Regions from separate parts of the Clostridium subterminale genome, predicted to be linked through region 2. Evidence: riboswitches for the same ligand, from Rfam matches in the RefSeq annotation. Region 2 holds a riboswitch; the other holds the start of a gene.
What was found. Region 2 has a riboswitch for lysine ahead of lysA (diaminopimelate decarboxylase). Riboswitches for the same ligand answer to the same signal wherever they lie in the genome.
Positions count from the first base shown of each region.

Region 1: another riboswitch for lysine. It lies ahead of kal (3-aminobutyryl-CoA ammonia lyase); the one in region 2 lies ahead of lysA (diaminopimelate decarboxylase).

Region 1 is NZ_BAAACI010000007.1:585,299-593,667, forward strand. Features, by position in the region: gene kdd (L-erythro-3,5-diaminohexanoate dehydrogenase) at 1-771, opposite strand, end outside; gene kce (3-keto-5-aminohexanoate cleavage enzyme) at 880-1,704, opposite strand; gene kal (3-aminobutyryl-CoA ammonia lyase) at 1,766-2,146, opposite strand; lysine riboswitch at 2,299-2,470, opposite strand; gene ABDZ93_RS16295 (hypothetical protein) at 2,627-3,196, opposite strand; gene ABDZ93_RS16300 (cell wall-binding repeat-containing protein) at 3,189-3,578, opposite strand; gene ABDZ93_RS16305 (formate/nitrite transporter family protein) at 3,814-4,665, opposite strand; gene ABDZ93_RS16310 (hypothetical protein) at 5,007-6,017, opposite strand; gene ABDZ93_RS16315 (urocanate hydratase) at 6,367-8,369, opposite strand, start outside.
Region 2 is NZ_BAAACI010000006.1:483,108-491,476, reverse strand. Features, by position in the region: gene ABDZ93_RS11245 (S8 family serine peptidase) at 1-65, opposite strand, end outside; gene hisS (histidine--tRNA ligase) at 561-1,877, opposite strand; gene ABDZ93_RS11235 (DmpA family aminopeptidase) at 2,228-3,289, opposite strand; gene ABDZ93_RS11230 (DUF1659 domain-containing protein) at 3,482-3,706, shown strand; gene ABDZ93_RS11225 (DUF2922 domain-containing protein) at 3,765-3,986, shown strand; gene lysA (diaminopimelate decarboxylase) at 4,061-5,368, opposite strand; lysine riboswitch at 5,508-5,680, opposite strand; gene ABDZ93_RS11215 (DUF3784 domain-containing protein) at 5,950-6,684, shown strand; gene ABDZ93_RS11210 (Gfo/Idh/MocA family protein) at 6,718-8,007, opposite strand.

The DNA of each region.
Region 1 (8,369 bases), on a different contig from region 2:
GTTGTTGTTAGCTAAAGCTAAGTTCATTACGTCGATAGCTTTAGTAGCATCTCCGATAACTATTTTCATGTTTAAGTTTAATCTTCTTAATCTTGCAGCTTCTTCTTCGTTTCTAACTAAACCAATAACATTTCCTGTTGGTCCAACTCTTTTAACTGCTTCGTAGCAACATAACATTCCTGATTTTCCTGCTGCTCCTAATAAAAGAACTGATTGTCCTGGTCTAACTAATTTAGCAACTTGAGCTGGAGCTCCTGCTACGTCTAGTGCAGCTAGTGCTAAAGTTTCTTCCATATCTTCTGGAAGTTTAGCATATAATCCGCTTTCGAATAATATAGCTTGACCTTTAATTTCTACTCTATCGATGTCAGGTTTAATATCGATAATTTCTTCTATTTTAAGTGGAGTTAATGAAAGTGATACTAATGTAGAGATTTTGTCTCCAACTTTAAGATCAGTTTTTCCTTCTAATGCAGCTCCTATTTTAGCGATTCTTCCGATAAGCATTCCGCCTGAACCAGTTACAGGGTTTTGCATTTTTCCTCTTTCTCCAACGATTTCAAGGATTTTTGCTTTTATTTTTTCTACGTCATGTCCAGCTTCTTCTTCGATTTGTGTAAAGCTTGCTGAGTCAACGTTTAATGCTTGAACATCGATAAGTATTTCGTTATCGTATATTTCCATAGTATTGTCTATTTTTAAAGCTGGTTGTGGTAATACTCCTGCTGGTGTTATTACTCTGTGAGTTCCATATTTACATCCTTTTTTCATTAAAAACACTCCTTTTACTTTAGTCTCATTAAATTTTTTTCTACTTATTATTGTTTATTATATTTTTAATCTTTAACGTTAAAAATAACTTCTATATTATGCTTTAAATTATAAAGCTTTAAGTCCTAATATTTCTCTTGCTTCTGCTGGAGTTGCAATTTCTCTTCCTAATTCTTTAGCTATTCTTACAGCTTTTTCAACTAGGTCAGCATTGCTTTCAGCCATAACGCCTTTTGATAAGTATACGTTATCTTCAAATCCAACTCTTACATGTCCACCTGCCATCATTGACATTGTAGCTAACGGGAATTCATTTCTACCTATTCCTGATACTGTGTAAGTACTTCCTGCTGGAATACTATCTTTCATAAATACAAAGTCTCTTATTTCAGCGCTTATACCACCGTTAACTCCCATAACGAAGTTGAAGTGCATTGGTGCTTTTATAAATCCTTTTTTATGAAGTCTGATCGCCATATCAATCATACCTTTATCAAATACTTCGATTTCAGGCTTAACGTTCAACTCGATCATTTTCTCCCCGAATTCTTTGATTGTGTTCTCTGTATTAACAAATATTTCGTCTCCACCAAAGTTACAAGTTCCACAGTCTAACGTTGCCATTTCTGGACTTAAATCAACTGGTTGAAGTCTTTCTGCGTTACTCATTCCTACAGCACCACCAGTAGATGGTTGAACGATAACGTCTGGACATCTTCTTTTAATTTCAGCTATGCAAGCTGCAAATCTATCTTTGTCTTGAGTTGGAGTACCATCATCTTCTCTAACGTGAAGGTGGATTATACTAGCTCCAGCTTTATAACACTTTTCTGCCTCTTGACCAATTTCTTCCACTGTGTAAGGAACATTTGGATTTTGTTCTTTAGTAACCTCTGCACCACAAATAGCTGCAGCAATTATTAACTTTTCCATTTAAAATCCTCCTATATGGTTAATTTTTTAACAATGTTTCTGCAAGGAATCTTGCACTTAATTATTTTCTCTTCTTATCTTTTGGTACTACGCATACTCCAGTTGCTCTACAAACAACTATTGGCTCTTCTAAAACATCACAAGCTGAATCGTTGATTTCAGGTCTTGGAACTATTACTTTTCTAGCTTCAAAAGTCATTTTTCTTGATGTGTTTCCAACGTGTACGATTTCACCTACAGCTTCGATATAATCTCCAGCAAATACAGGTGCCATGAATTCTACGTTTTCATAAGCCTTGAATAGACCTTCGTCTCCATCGTTTTGTATTAGTAATTCTGTAGCTACATCTCCAAATAGTTGTAGCATTCTTGCTCCATCAACAAGATTTCCACCGTAGTGTGCATCATGTGCGCTCATTCTTAATCTGATTATTGATTTCATTTTCTTGTCCCCCTATAAAATAATCGTTTACTTTTTATTTATGTATAACTTTTTAGTATAAATATATATAAATAAAAAATGGCGTTGAAAATATTCAACACCATTTGATAACTTGGTTAGTTAGAACTATCAATGCAATGAATATTTTTCATTCCATAAATAGCTCACCATAAAACATGGCAGTGATAAAACTTTGTGTCTTATCCCCAAGCAATACAAAATACCTATGTATCCTTTCGGCCTATAAACAATTCACTGTAACATCAGAGGGTATTCTCTTTAGCATTTACCAGTTACCAATTTATAAGCGCCTCTACTTATGACTCAATATTAAATTTTAAAACAATTCAATATATTTTTTATCATGTAATCATTATAAATCTAATATTTTAGAAATGCAATGGTTTTTTTAAAAAAATTTTTAAATTAATATAAGTTTTTTGTAGATTTTGAATTTTTCTATGAATTTCATATCTAATCTTATACTTTTTTCAGTATATTCATAGTAATTTCTCCCCCTAATTGATCCCATAGATCATCCATACTAGGGAATGAAGATACAAGATTATAAATTGATTCTTTATAATCTTTATCATTCCAGCGATGACCATAACTTATACAGTTAATTATATATCTTCTAAAAAAACTCTTTAAACTATTTCTAAAACAAACTACTTTATATTCATTATATTTATTACCTAGTATTAAGTATATTTTGCTTTGACGGCTTAAATTTATAATTAAACTTAATGTTTTTTCGTTATAATAATTAAAGTGAAAAGGATAGTATTTTTCTTTAATGTCATCTTTCATTTTTATAATTAAATGACCTGAAATTACTTTATTACTTTTTACATAAGCACTTTTAAAATTAAAGTTCATAGAATTAGGTAAATATAAAAAATCTTTAAAATCATCTTTAATTATTATATAAGTCACCTGTCTATTTTCAACCTTTCGTTCTGTTAAAGCTGATACCCCTAAGGGTAGGTCCTTAAGCACATCTTCTACAGCTCTCACTTTAATTTCACCCACTTTTGAACTATTCAATACTTAAAACCTTAAATTTCTCCTCATAATTTACTGCTTCTAAAACCTTATTAACTATGTTGTCACTAATTACTGTATTTCCTCCTAAAATTAATACTTGATCAGATTTTATCCCTTTTATTCTTTCTAACTCCTTAGGATAGTAATTTCCTGTTTCCTCTATAAGAATTATAGGAGAAGAGGTTAAAGCTGCTATAGGTGCTCCAACTAGTCCATCTGGAAAATTCACTCCTGATGCTAAGTATATTTTACTTAAATTAATATTTTCCTTAAAAGTATTTAAAACTTGAATATTAGTTTCGTATCTTGTGCTCCCAGCTAATCTTATTTTCACTACCTCTACTTCTGCTCTATCATTAATACTAAAGGCTATAGCCCCCATTATACTTAAAGCTACAATAGCACTTATAATTCTTACTTTTTTTTCATATAACCATCCCCATTAATCAAATTAGTATTTGTCTTTATACTATCTATTTTATATTATGTGCTCTAAATATAAAATAGATTTTTACAAATTAATATAGATTTTTACAATTATATATAAGATTCTATTTTAAAAAAATCATGTTAAAGCCTATGTTTTAACATGATTTTTCTATATATTTTTTCATATATTATGCTGATAACTTTTCTTTTACTACAATCTTCTTTTTATTACATTTTCTATATATAAACCAATAGGCTAATCCAACACAAACGGCTCCACCAATAATGTTTCCTATGGTTACTGGAATTAAATTATTAAAAATTCCACCTATAGTTAGGTTATCTAATTTTTCAGCAGATGCATGGGATGCTTCAACAAAAGCTGGATTTGTTTTTGCAAGTAACCCTATAGAAAAGTAAAACATATTAGCTACGCAGTGTTCAAAACCTGATATAACAAAAGCAAATATTGGAAAGAAACCCATAAATATTTTTCCTGTCACATCTTTAGCTGCATAGGTACCCCATACACATACGCATACTATTACATTACATAATATTCCACTTGCAATTGCAGGCACAAAACCTATACTTGCCTTAGCAGCTGCCACTTTAACAGCATATCCTCCAACGGTTCCTGTTGATAAAAGTCCTGCTTCAAAAACTAATATTGCTATAAATGTAGCTCCTATAAAATTACCTATCCAAACAAGAACCCAATTTCTAAACATTTGGCCTGTAGTTATCTTTTTTTCTGCCCAAGCTACACTTAATAATGAATTTCCTGTGAATAATTCTGATCCACATATTAATACTAGTATTAATCCAACCGGAAATACTATCCCTGCTATAAACTTCTGTAATCCAGGATCACTAATTCCATGTGATGCTACTGATGATGCATATGCTCCTAAAGCTATGAATGCACCTGCTAAAATCCCTAAAAAAAGAGTTTGCACACATTTATTATTAGCCTTTTTTACTCCAACCTGCTCTACATAATTGGTAATTTCCTCAGGCGATAGCATTTTTTTATCCATTAATAATTCCTCCAATATTTCTACATTATAAGATTAATTATTCATTTCCCTCGTTAATTATATTGAAGCCTCGACAAGGTGTCAACAGATTTACCCTTAATAAACTCTTCCAAAAAAGCCATTTGAAATATTTATCTGTATATTTTAAATATTACAATAAATTTTATAAAATTTTATACATCATTGCACCTATATTGATATACATTCATAATTTAGACATAAACAGATTTCTTAACTCCTTTGAAGCTTTAGAAATCGTTATCCAGGGACGTAGCAGCTCTTGACTTTCACTTTGAAGAAGATGGGAGTATTAGAGCTGGTAGTCATCGGACAAAAAAATATTACCTAGTAAACCAGGTAATATTATAAACTCCAATTTCAGACCATGATAGATTTTCATTAATATTTTCGCTTTCAAAGGTATTTTTAAGCATAGTTTTAAGTTTCATAGAGTTTTGGCTTAATTTTTTCTTCACTTCCTCATTTTCTTCCTCAATGAACTCTTCGTCTTCTATTAAATAATTTCTTGTTTCACTATTTATAAATAGTTCATCACCTTTATAAACTATATCTCCGTTTATCTCATACGGCTTAACTGTCTTTAGAACATCCTTAACTTTACCATTTTCAATTTTCCCTCTATACAAATATTCGCATTGAGTTAACTTTTTTTTATCAAAACTAAAGGTAATAAAAGTAATCTCATCCTTTTTAGGAGATACCTTTCCCTTTAATAAAACTTCACCGCTATCTTCTAAAGTTACTACTTTTTTATCGTTAAAGTATATAGTAGTAATTCCGTTGCTAGCTTTACCATAAACTAGAGTACTTCCTTCATTAAGAACATCTATTAAGATTCCTTCACAGGAATTTAAAAGCTCTAAGGTATCTACATCATAAATTAAATATTTACTAGTGGTAGGATTTACATATAAATGCACTACTAATTTATTGTTCATCCATGATAAATTAGATATCTGATTTTCATCTAAATCATTTATTTGTAAAACCTTATATTCTTCTTTATCCATACTATATATATTTATTTTATCATTTTCATCTAAATATTTAAAAGCTATATTCCTCCAATCATTACTTAAAGTAGAAAGTTCTTTCAGCCTATGCAAATCTCCTACACCCTCTAAATATTCCTCATCTTCATCAAAAATATATATATTATTATTTTTTTCTAATAATGCACTGGTATAATTATTTATAACCGGATTTTCTTCTTCCGTTTGTTTCTTCTTAGAATTACATCCAACAAAAATAAAAAGGGTACTAATTAGTGTTATTGCTACGACAAATAATATTTTTCCATTCATTTTTCTAGATTCTTTTTTATAATTCAACACTACCCCTCCTTATTTTCACTTTAAACACCCTAACTATTATACTACTAGCAAATTTCCTATTCAATATTATATACATATATATACACATTGTTTAAACATTATTTCCATTTCATTTAAATCTACTACATATACTAAAATATCACTCCCATAAAAATATACGAAATAAGCATCAAGTTAGAACTTATTTATAAATATTTTTATTGACATATTTTATCTGCTTTATAAAAAACATGAATTTCTTTCATTTACACTTTGTATTTTCAAAAAAATAAAAAATCAGGTATATAGTTTTAATCTCTTAAAAGCTATATACCCAATGAAACTATTCTATTATTTAAATTATGTTTTATTTATTTAAAGCTTTTTCAATAACAGTTTTTATTAATTCATCCTTTGGTATATATGGAAGAGTTATGTGGTCTGTACCTTGATTCTTCTCATTATACTCCATACTAGTTTCTATAGAATGTGGATTTCTTGCCCAAGCTCTTCTAGCAACGCCTCCCATAACATCCCATGCCATAGATGATTTTATAATGTTATCAACTCTTTCGCTACCATCAAGAACTAATCCAAAGCCTCCATTAATTGACTTACTTGTTCCAACTCCTCCACCATTGTGAAGAGCAATTAGACTCATTCCTCTTGCTGCATTTCCCGCAAAGCATTGAATTGCCATTTCAGCCATCATGTTACTTCCATCTTTTATATTAGAAGTTTCTCTAAACGGAGAATCTGTACCACTTACATCATGGTGATCTCTTCCAAGCATAATTGGTCCAACTTCACCTTTTCTTACTAAATCATTAAACTTAAGAGCTATATCCATACGACCTTGTGCATCTTGATATAATATTCTGGCTTCTGTACCAACAACTAATTGGTTCTTTTCTGCATCTTTAATCCAAATGTAGTTATCTCTATCTTGTCCTCTTCTATTCGGATCGATACATTCCATTGCAGCATGGTCTGTTTTTATTAAATCCTCATGTTTATGGCTTAAGCATACCCATCTAAATGGTCCATAACCATAATCAAATAACATAGGTCCCATGATATCTTCAACATAAGAAGGATAAATAAATCCATCTTTTTCATCTACACCATTTTTAGCTATGTCTTTTCCACCAGCATCATAGATTGCCTTCATGAAGGAGTTACCATAATCAAAGAAATAAACACCTTTAGCTACTAACTTCTTAATTATGTTATAGTGCTTTAATAAAGTCATATCTACAAGCTCTTTGAATTTTTCTCTATCTTCTTTTAATAGTCTAGTTCTTTCTTCAAAAGAAATTCCTACTGGTGCATATCCTCCTTCGTAAGCAGCGTGACAAGAAGTTTGATCTGATAATAAATCTATATGAATATCATTTTCTAAAATATATTCAAGTAAATCTACAATGTTTCCATGATATGCTATAGAAATAGATTCTTCGTTTTTAGCCCTTTCCTTAGCAACTCTTATAACTTCTTCTAAATCACTTGATGCCATTGAAACCCAACCTTGGTCAAGTCTTGTTTTAATTCTTGAATAGTCAACCTCTGCTACAATTCCAACTCCGTTAGCTATCTCAATAGCTTTAGGTTGAGCACCGCTCATTCCTCCAAGACCAGAAGTTACAAATATCTTACCTCTTAAATCTCCGTCTTCAGCTACTCCAAGTTTTAATCTTCCTGCATTTATTATAGTGTTAAAGGTACCGTGAACTATACCTTGAGGTCCTATATACATCCAACCACCAGCTGTCATTTGTCCATAGTTAGCTACTCCTAGTTGAGTTGCTAAGTGGAAGTCTTCTGGATTATCAAACATTCCTACCATTAGACCATTAGTAGTTATTACTCTTGGAGCTGTTTTAGAACTTCTAAATAAGCCTAGTGGGTGTCCACTTTCTACTACTAGAGTTTGCTCATCAGTCATATTCTCTAAATATTTTTTAATAAGTCTATATTGCATCCAGTTTTGGCATACCTGCCCTGTTTCCCCATAGGTAACAAGCTCATATGGGTATAATGCCACATCAAAATCTAAGTTATTATCTATCATAACTTGGAATGCCTTACCCTCTATGCAGTTTCCTTTATATTCATCTATAGACTTACCACTTAATTTTCCTTCTGGTCTAAATCTATATCCATATATTCTTCCTCTTGTCATAAGCTCTTCCATAAATTCTGGAGCCAACTTTTCGTGAAGATGTTCCGGAACATATCTTAAAGCATTTTTAAGAGCAACTTCAGTTTGTGCAGGTGTCAAACTATAACCTCTATCTGGAGCTCTTCTAATTCCTTCTTGAAACTTAGGCATTTCTGGTAATCCATCATCTAACTTTATTATCATTTTAT
Region 2 (8,369 bases):
GTCATGTTTGAACCTAACACTAAAGATAGAGCTAGTCCAACAGATATACCCTTTTTAAAGTTCATTAAATTACCCCCTTAGTATATAATTCTTTTAATTATACATGCATACAAATTTCTTAGCTTATGCTAATTTATCTATATACTTTTAAGAATATATTAACAATTTAACAATATATTTCAAGGGAAAAATTAACTTATTTTTCGCTACACTATCTTATCTTATGTCAACTTTCATGATATTTACATTTTATTGCATAGAAATTTTTTATTATTTCAACCTTTTTAGTCATAGTACCTTTAAAAATTACATTTTTTTCATCATATAATTTTAAAAATTTTTTCTAATTTTTTTTATTTTATATTTAATTTATTAATAATTTAAATATATGTATATACTTTATTAATCTGTGCAATCACTAATCTCATAACTTCTATGTTATATATCTTATTGCTGCATCTCACAATACTTTCTTACTTAAAAAAGTGATTAGAATTTCTTCTAATCACTTTTTATTTCAGAATTTGTACGGTTTATTAAAATATATACTTAAATTAAACCTATTTAATATTTAAAATTGATATTACCTCTTCTACAGATATTAGCTGTTGATCTCCGCTTTCCATATTCTTTAAAAGTACTCTATTAGTTGCCTTCTCATCTTCTCCAATTATAATAACATATGGTATAGCTAATTTATTTGCATATTTCATCTTCTTAGCAAACTTTCCACCTTCCAGATAAATATCAACTTTGATCTCTGATTGTCTTAATTTATTACAAACCTGAATTCCATAATCAAAGTCTTCATCCATTGGTATCACTAAAACATCTATTAATGAGTTACTATCTAAGTCTATGATATTACTTTCCATAAAACTCCAGAACAATCTTGTTAGCCCAATAGATATTCCAACTCCAGGAAGCTTTTTATCAGTATAGAACTGGGCTAAATCATCATATCTTCCACCTGAACACACTGAACCAAATTCTTGATAATCATCTAGGAATGTTTCATAAACCGTTCCAGTGTAATAATCTAATCCTCTAGTTATTTTAAAGTCAATTACATAATTTTTATCTGGAATTCCAAAGGCTTTTATATATTTATTTACAGTTTCTAATTCTTCAACACCTTCTAAAAATCTTTCGTGAGCCACTGTACTATTTTTTAAGAACTGAATTTTCTCCTCATTGCTACCTTCTACGGTTATAAATTTAATAACCTTATCTATTCCTTCGCTAGTTTTTATATATTCCTCTAGTTCTTCTCTGACCTTTGCCTCTCCAATTTTTTCAATTTTATCTACAACTCTTAATACCTCAATATAATTATCTATATCTAAGCTTCTTAAAAACCCATCTAGGATTTTTCTATTATTAATTCTTATTTTAAAATTATCAAAACCTAACTCTTTAAATATTTTATATATAGTACTAGGAATTTGAGCATCATTGACTATACTTAATGCTCCATTACCAATGACATCTACATCACATTGATAAAATTCTCTAAATCTACCCCTTTGATTCCTCTCACCTCTATAAACTTTTCCAATTTGATATCTTTTAAAGGGAAAAGCTATTTCTTCCATGTGTTGAGCTACATAACGTGCCAGAGGTACTGTTAAGTCAAATCTTAATGCCATCTCTGTGCTACCCTTAGTTAAAGTATAAATTTGTTTTTCTGTATCTCCACCAGTTTTAGCAAGTAATACTTCACTTTTTTCAATTATAGGAGTGTCAATAGGTAGAAATCCAAAGGACTCATAATTTCTTCTAATGACATCATAAACATTATTAAAGGCTACTTGCTCTCTTGGAGTAAGCTCCATAAATCCTGGCAATATACTAGGCTTTGTTATTTTTGTACTCATATCAATCTCTCCTTAATTTATATAACTTATATGATATTCATCCGAAAATCTGAAACTTTCATATTATAAAAAAATCTCTAAAGACAACTAGTATCCTTAGAGATATAAAACTCAATAACTCCATAGATACATTTGCCTTCGCGCAAATAGGCCTTATCTATGGCTTAATTTTAAAACCATAATTATAAGACCTTGCATCTATGATGATGTTCATATTTTCTATTTGATAAGTATTTCACTACAACCATCTCCTGTATAAATAAATCTTATTATAAACAATTTATCATTTTATATATTTCATGTCAATAATTTTAGATGACTTATACTTTGATTCTAATCTGATCCCCTCATTATAATCCTAATGACTTGGATAATCCTTCTATTCTATTTCCCTTTCTACCAACAACAGTTTCAGCAGTAATTAGAGAGTTTAGAACTGACTCCTCTACGGCTTCTGCAGATGCTCTAAAAAAGAAATCAATATAATTTTCATTAATCATTTTAACTTCACTAGCTACACTTTCCTCATAATGTTTAATTTTATTTGCTGTACTAAAAGCAATTACTACATCCCCGCTTCCATTGCCAAGATAAGATCCTAATCTAGTTATTCCTACAACACTTCTCTTAGCTACTCTTTTTAACTGTCTTGGGGATAGTGGAGCATCTGTAGCTAAAATCATCATAATAGATCCTTTTTCTAAATTGTCTATATCACAGCTTTTATTATTTATACTTAAACTTTTGCTATTCTCATATAACATAGCTTTAATATCATTGTTATTAAGTATAAAATCTTCCTTTATTCCAAAATTCGATAGTACCAATGCACCTAATGTATATTCTTCATCTTTAATATTTATCTTTCTAGAAGAAGATCCTATACCGCCCTTATACCCAAAGCAACTCATTCCAGTTCCAGCTCCTACTGCTCCTTCCAAAAAATCTACAGATGCATTATTAATACTTTCAAATACGTGTTCTTCTTTAACATGAAGTCCTCTAATATCATTTAAAAATCCATCATTACATTCTCCAACTATAGGGTTAATAGTTCCAGTTTCGACACCTATATCAGTATTTAATGAAAGCATATATCTAACTAATCCTTGACTTACTATTCCTACATTTAAAGTATTTGTAAGCATAATTGGTGTTTCGATTGTTCCAAGCTCCTCTAATTGCATGGTTCCTACAGTTTTTCCAAACCCATTTATTACATGAACAGCTCCATATACTTTATCTTTGAACATATTTCCATCATGAGGTAATATGGCTGTTACTCCTGTGTTTACGTCTCCATCTCTTAATGTGACATGACCTACCTTTACTCCTTTTACATCAGTAATTTTATTCCTTTCGCCTGTTTGTAATTTTCCTACAGTGACTCCATAATCTCTAATTCTCTTCATTATTTCCTCCTAAATTTAAACAACTTACAATTAATAAATCTCTATACTTATCTATATATTTTTAGATTGTGGCTTATAAAATATTCATCTTCTTAATCTTACTATAATATCTTCTTAAATTTCAAAAACTTTATAAATATTTTCCACTTTTATCTTCAATAATATATATGTTCTTTGAAAGGGGTTGATACTATGGCAATAACAAATACTAAAAATAATACAACCTTAGTTATTAAATATATAAAGGGTCAAAACCAGGATGGTAGTCCTAAAATTCAAAGTCAAAAGTTTTCAAAAGTAAGTGGAACTGCTACTGATGAAGAAATCTATAATTTAGGTGTAGTTATTGGATCTGTACTAATAAGTGAACCTACAGAAATTAAAAAACTAAATGATTATACTTTAAATGAAGGCTAAGGATAAAAATTGTCTATTCACTTATAATTATAATTCTAAAAAATAAGGAGGACTAATAATGGAAAAGAAATTAGTTATGACATTTAAAGATGAAACAGAAAATAAATTTAACCTTACAGTAAACTCTGTTAAGAATAGCATATCACTTACAGAAATTAACGATATAATGGACTATATTATATCAACTGGAATATTTAAAAGTAAAAATGGAAAATTAGTTTCTAAAACCGCTGCTATAACTGTAGATACTAACACCACTGAACACGAAATAGGAAACTAGAAAGGGAGTGATAAACACTCCCTTTTTATATTTTCCTTTCACCTATATATCTTTTTATAAGCTAAAATTTATTACTATATAATATATAAATCTAATTCATTTCTTAACATATCTTCGTAGGTTTCTCTTTTACATATGAGCCTTGGTCCTAATTTTCCTACTAATACTACTGGTGCTTTGGGAATTTTATTATAATTACTACTCATAGAATAGCAATAAGCTCCCGTAGAAAGCACTGCTAATATATCACCTTTTTTAACCATTGGAAGACTTATATCATTTATTAGTACATCCCCAGATTCACAGCATTTACCAGAAATCGTAACTAAAGTTTCTTCGTTATTTTCTACATTATTAGCTATTAACCCCTGATACTGTGCACTATATAGTGATGGTCTTATATTATCTGTCATTCCCCCATCTACAGATACATATTTTTTTATATTAGGAATTTCTTTGACTCCTCCAATAGTATATAAAGTAATTCCACTATTTCCCACCACGCTTCTACCTGGTTCTATTATTATATTTGGAGTTTTCATTTGTAGTTTTCTACTACAAATTTCTACTTCATTTAAAATTCCATAGCAGTATTCCTCTATAGTTTTTGGATCGTCACCTTCACCATAATATATACCAAAACCTCCACCTAGGTTAAGTTCTGTCATATTGATTTCAAAATGATTATTAATGCTATTCATTAAATTCATCATAACCCTTACAGCTTCTTTATACGGTTCTATATCAAATATTTGTGAACCTATATGACAATGAAGTCCTTTTAAATTAATATTTTCAAGTTCACTTATTGTCTTTACTACTCTAAATATATTGTCTTCTAAAAGAGTAAATCCAAACTTAGAATCAATCTGTCCAGTTTTGATATATTCATGAGTATGTGCCTCAATTCCTGGAATTATTCTAAGTAATATATCTTGAGTTTTTCCATAAACTTCACATATATTATTAATATTCTCTAACTCTATCATATTATCCACAATAAAGGTCCCAACCCCTGCTTTTATTCCTAGTTTTATCTCTTCAATAGTTTTATTATTTCCATGAAAATATACCTTATCCATAGGGAATTCACTGACTATAGCAGTGTAAACTTCTCCTCCTGATACTACATCAAGGCATAAACCTTCATTCTTCATAATTTGAACGATAGCCTTAGTTAAAAATGCCTTTCCAGCATAGGCTACTTTGTTATTGCTTCCTTTAGTCTCCATAGCTTTCATATATCTTCTACAGTTATCTCTAATTTGCTCTTCATCCATGACATAAAGAGGAGTTCCAAATTTCTTAACTAGCTCTAAAGTATTAATTTCACCCACAAAAAGATTGTTTTCTCTAACGTTTATTGTTCCAAATAAGTTCATAGTAAATTCTCCTTTCAGCTCCCCACTATAAGTTTATGAGAGTAATATTTATTTGGGTACTTATGTACCAAAATAAAAAAGGCGGACAAAGGAACACCCTTGTCACGCCCAGATTAATTCACTATGAACATAACAGGTGTTACTTTGTAGCTCTCCACTATTTTTCATAGTGGCAGTATAGCACATATTTTGTACTATCCCAGAGAATATCCTTGCCAGGTTATTCTCTTCGGCTTTTCTCCCCTTTCTTCTTGTATCAACGTGTACCCACTACTCAAGAATACTATTGGTAAAAGCTCCTCTACCCTAAATAACATCTCTAAATTATCTAAATTTAATTTTAATACTTATTGGGATAAATATTTTGATTTTCTTAATGATATAATACTAAACAAACATAGTCAATATTTATTTGATATATTTTTATAATGTAACGTATACATCTAAAATACTAAAACTTGTTTCTAGTATACTTCTTTATTTTTGTAATTATTACTTTATTTTCTTGATAAAATTCATAACTAATCATATAATTTGTATATAATATTATATAGCCTATATTAAAATTAGGAGGTATCTCTATGGGAATAAATATTGTCCTTTTAATTATTGCATCTTTATTCTTTGCTGTTGGAATATGCATTAATAAGTTAAAATGGTATTGGTTAATCTCAGGATACAACACTATGAGTAAAGAGGAAAAATCAAATGTAGAAATTGAATCCTTAGGAAAGTATATGAGCAAAATATTCTTCTTAATATCAATTATAAACATTATAGGATTTCTATTAAATTGTTTTTTTAATATTTCTTTAGCTATTTTTATAGTTCTAACTGTAATTATACTGCTGTATTCTATTCATTATTGCCAACGCTTTGACCATAATCCTGGCTCTAGCAAAGAAACAAAAATCGTATTAGCAGTAGTAATATTTATTATGCTTATAACTACTATACCTATAATATCTATTAGCTACTCACCTACTAAAATTACCATAACTGATACTTCTATAAAAATCTCTAGTGGAGCTAACGCTTCCATTTCGAGAGATAAGGTAAAAAGTATTTCCTTAGTAGATAAAATGCCTAAAATTCTTATCAGGACTGGTGGCATAGGTATGGGAAGAATTCAAAAGGGAAATTATAATCTAGAAGGAGATATAGGTGCTAAATTATTTTTAGCTAGTAAAGAAGGTCCTTTCATTGAAATTACTGTAGACTCAAAGCCTTCTATTTACTATATTAATTATAAAGATAAAGAAATCACTAAAACAACCTATGAGGATATCATAAAAAAATTGGATTTAGATAAATAAAAGGAGGTCTTTCAACGAACCTCCTTTTCTATGTCATATTAAACTATTTATAGCCTCTTCAATATTTATAGATTCTCCTTTAATTCTTGACTCTTCTGCTAACAAGGCTATAACATGACTTTCTATAGATACTCTTCCTGTAGTATATCTTTTTTCTACCTTATCAGTTTTAACCAAGTCTAAGAAATCTCTCATTATACCACTATCTCCACCGCCATGTCCACTGCCTGGCTCCTTTACATCAATTACTTTTATACTATCATTTCTAAAATCATAGATTTCAATTTTATTAGTTTCAGTGTTAGCTCTAACTTCTCCATGGGTTCCCATAAATCTTGTAATTCTAGAAACCTTTCCTGTGAAAGCAGTCATAGTAAAGGCTACTGTAACACCATTTTTAAAATTCAAACTAATTACTTGATTATCTACTACATTATTATCACAGTAGTAAACGCATCTTCCATAAGGACCTTCCTTTAATGCTCTTGTGATGCCTTCTCTTGATAAGTCTTCTGTTATAGTACTAGCTGGCCAATGTCTTGTAGATGTAGTATTAGCGTCTTGTTTAGCTGTATCTTGGATACATTTAAAATAAATCTTTCTTGCATCGTATGGACAATCTTCAATATCACAGTCTAAACATTTCTTAGCTGCTCCCTTTGGTGCACACTCTGATTTAAAGTGTTTTATACTACCATAAGATACAAGAGATTCACAGGTGCTATTTGCATACCAATACATAAGGTCTAAATCATGACAACATTTAGCAAGAATCATTGGAGCAGATTCTTCTTTATTTCTCCAATTTCCTCTTACAAAACTATGAGCTTGATGGTAATATCCAACATTTTCTATATGCTGAATTGTAACAAGTTCGCCTATTTCTTTACTATCTAGAATTCTTTTTAATTCATTAAAAAACTCAGTATATCTAAGGACATGACATACTAACAGATGACAGTTCTTTTCCTTTGATTTATTTACCATATCTATACATTCTTTTAAATCTGGTGACATAGGCTTTTCTAAAAGAACATGATATCCAAGTTCTAAAGCCTTCATCGTTGGTTCATAATGCATTCTATCCTGTGTTGAAACAATTGCCACATCTCCAACTTTACCAATATTTAAAGCTTGTTCCCATGATAGAAATACGAGTTCGTCTTCTAGTGCAAACATTCTTTTAATATTTTCTCTTCTCTCTTTAATAGGCTCTGCTATAGCAACAATTTCTACTTCATCTTTATGATTTTTTATGTAGTTAGCATAAATTGTTCCCCTATCTCCCGCACCTAATAACACAACTTTAATCTTTTCTTTCATTGACATATCCCCCTTATGTATAATTAAAGAAATTATTATATATAACAATAATAAATCAACTTCTTACTACTGTCTACAAGTAGCAATATCTAATATTTATACCTAATATTAGATATTATTATTTAACATTTTATTATGTATTTTTATAAATATTAAACTTGATTGAGTTAGAAATCTAATTTTAAATTTATTTGTTTAAAAATTAAGTATTAGGTAATAATACCAGTCTACTCGATTAATAGCTCCATATTAATTAACTCTCTCCCCCCCTCCAAATATAAGAAAGATAGACTAGGTATCACATTGTATAACCTAGTCTATTTATTGTTATAATACTTATTAATAAATATAGAGTATATTAC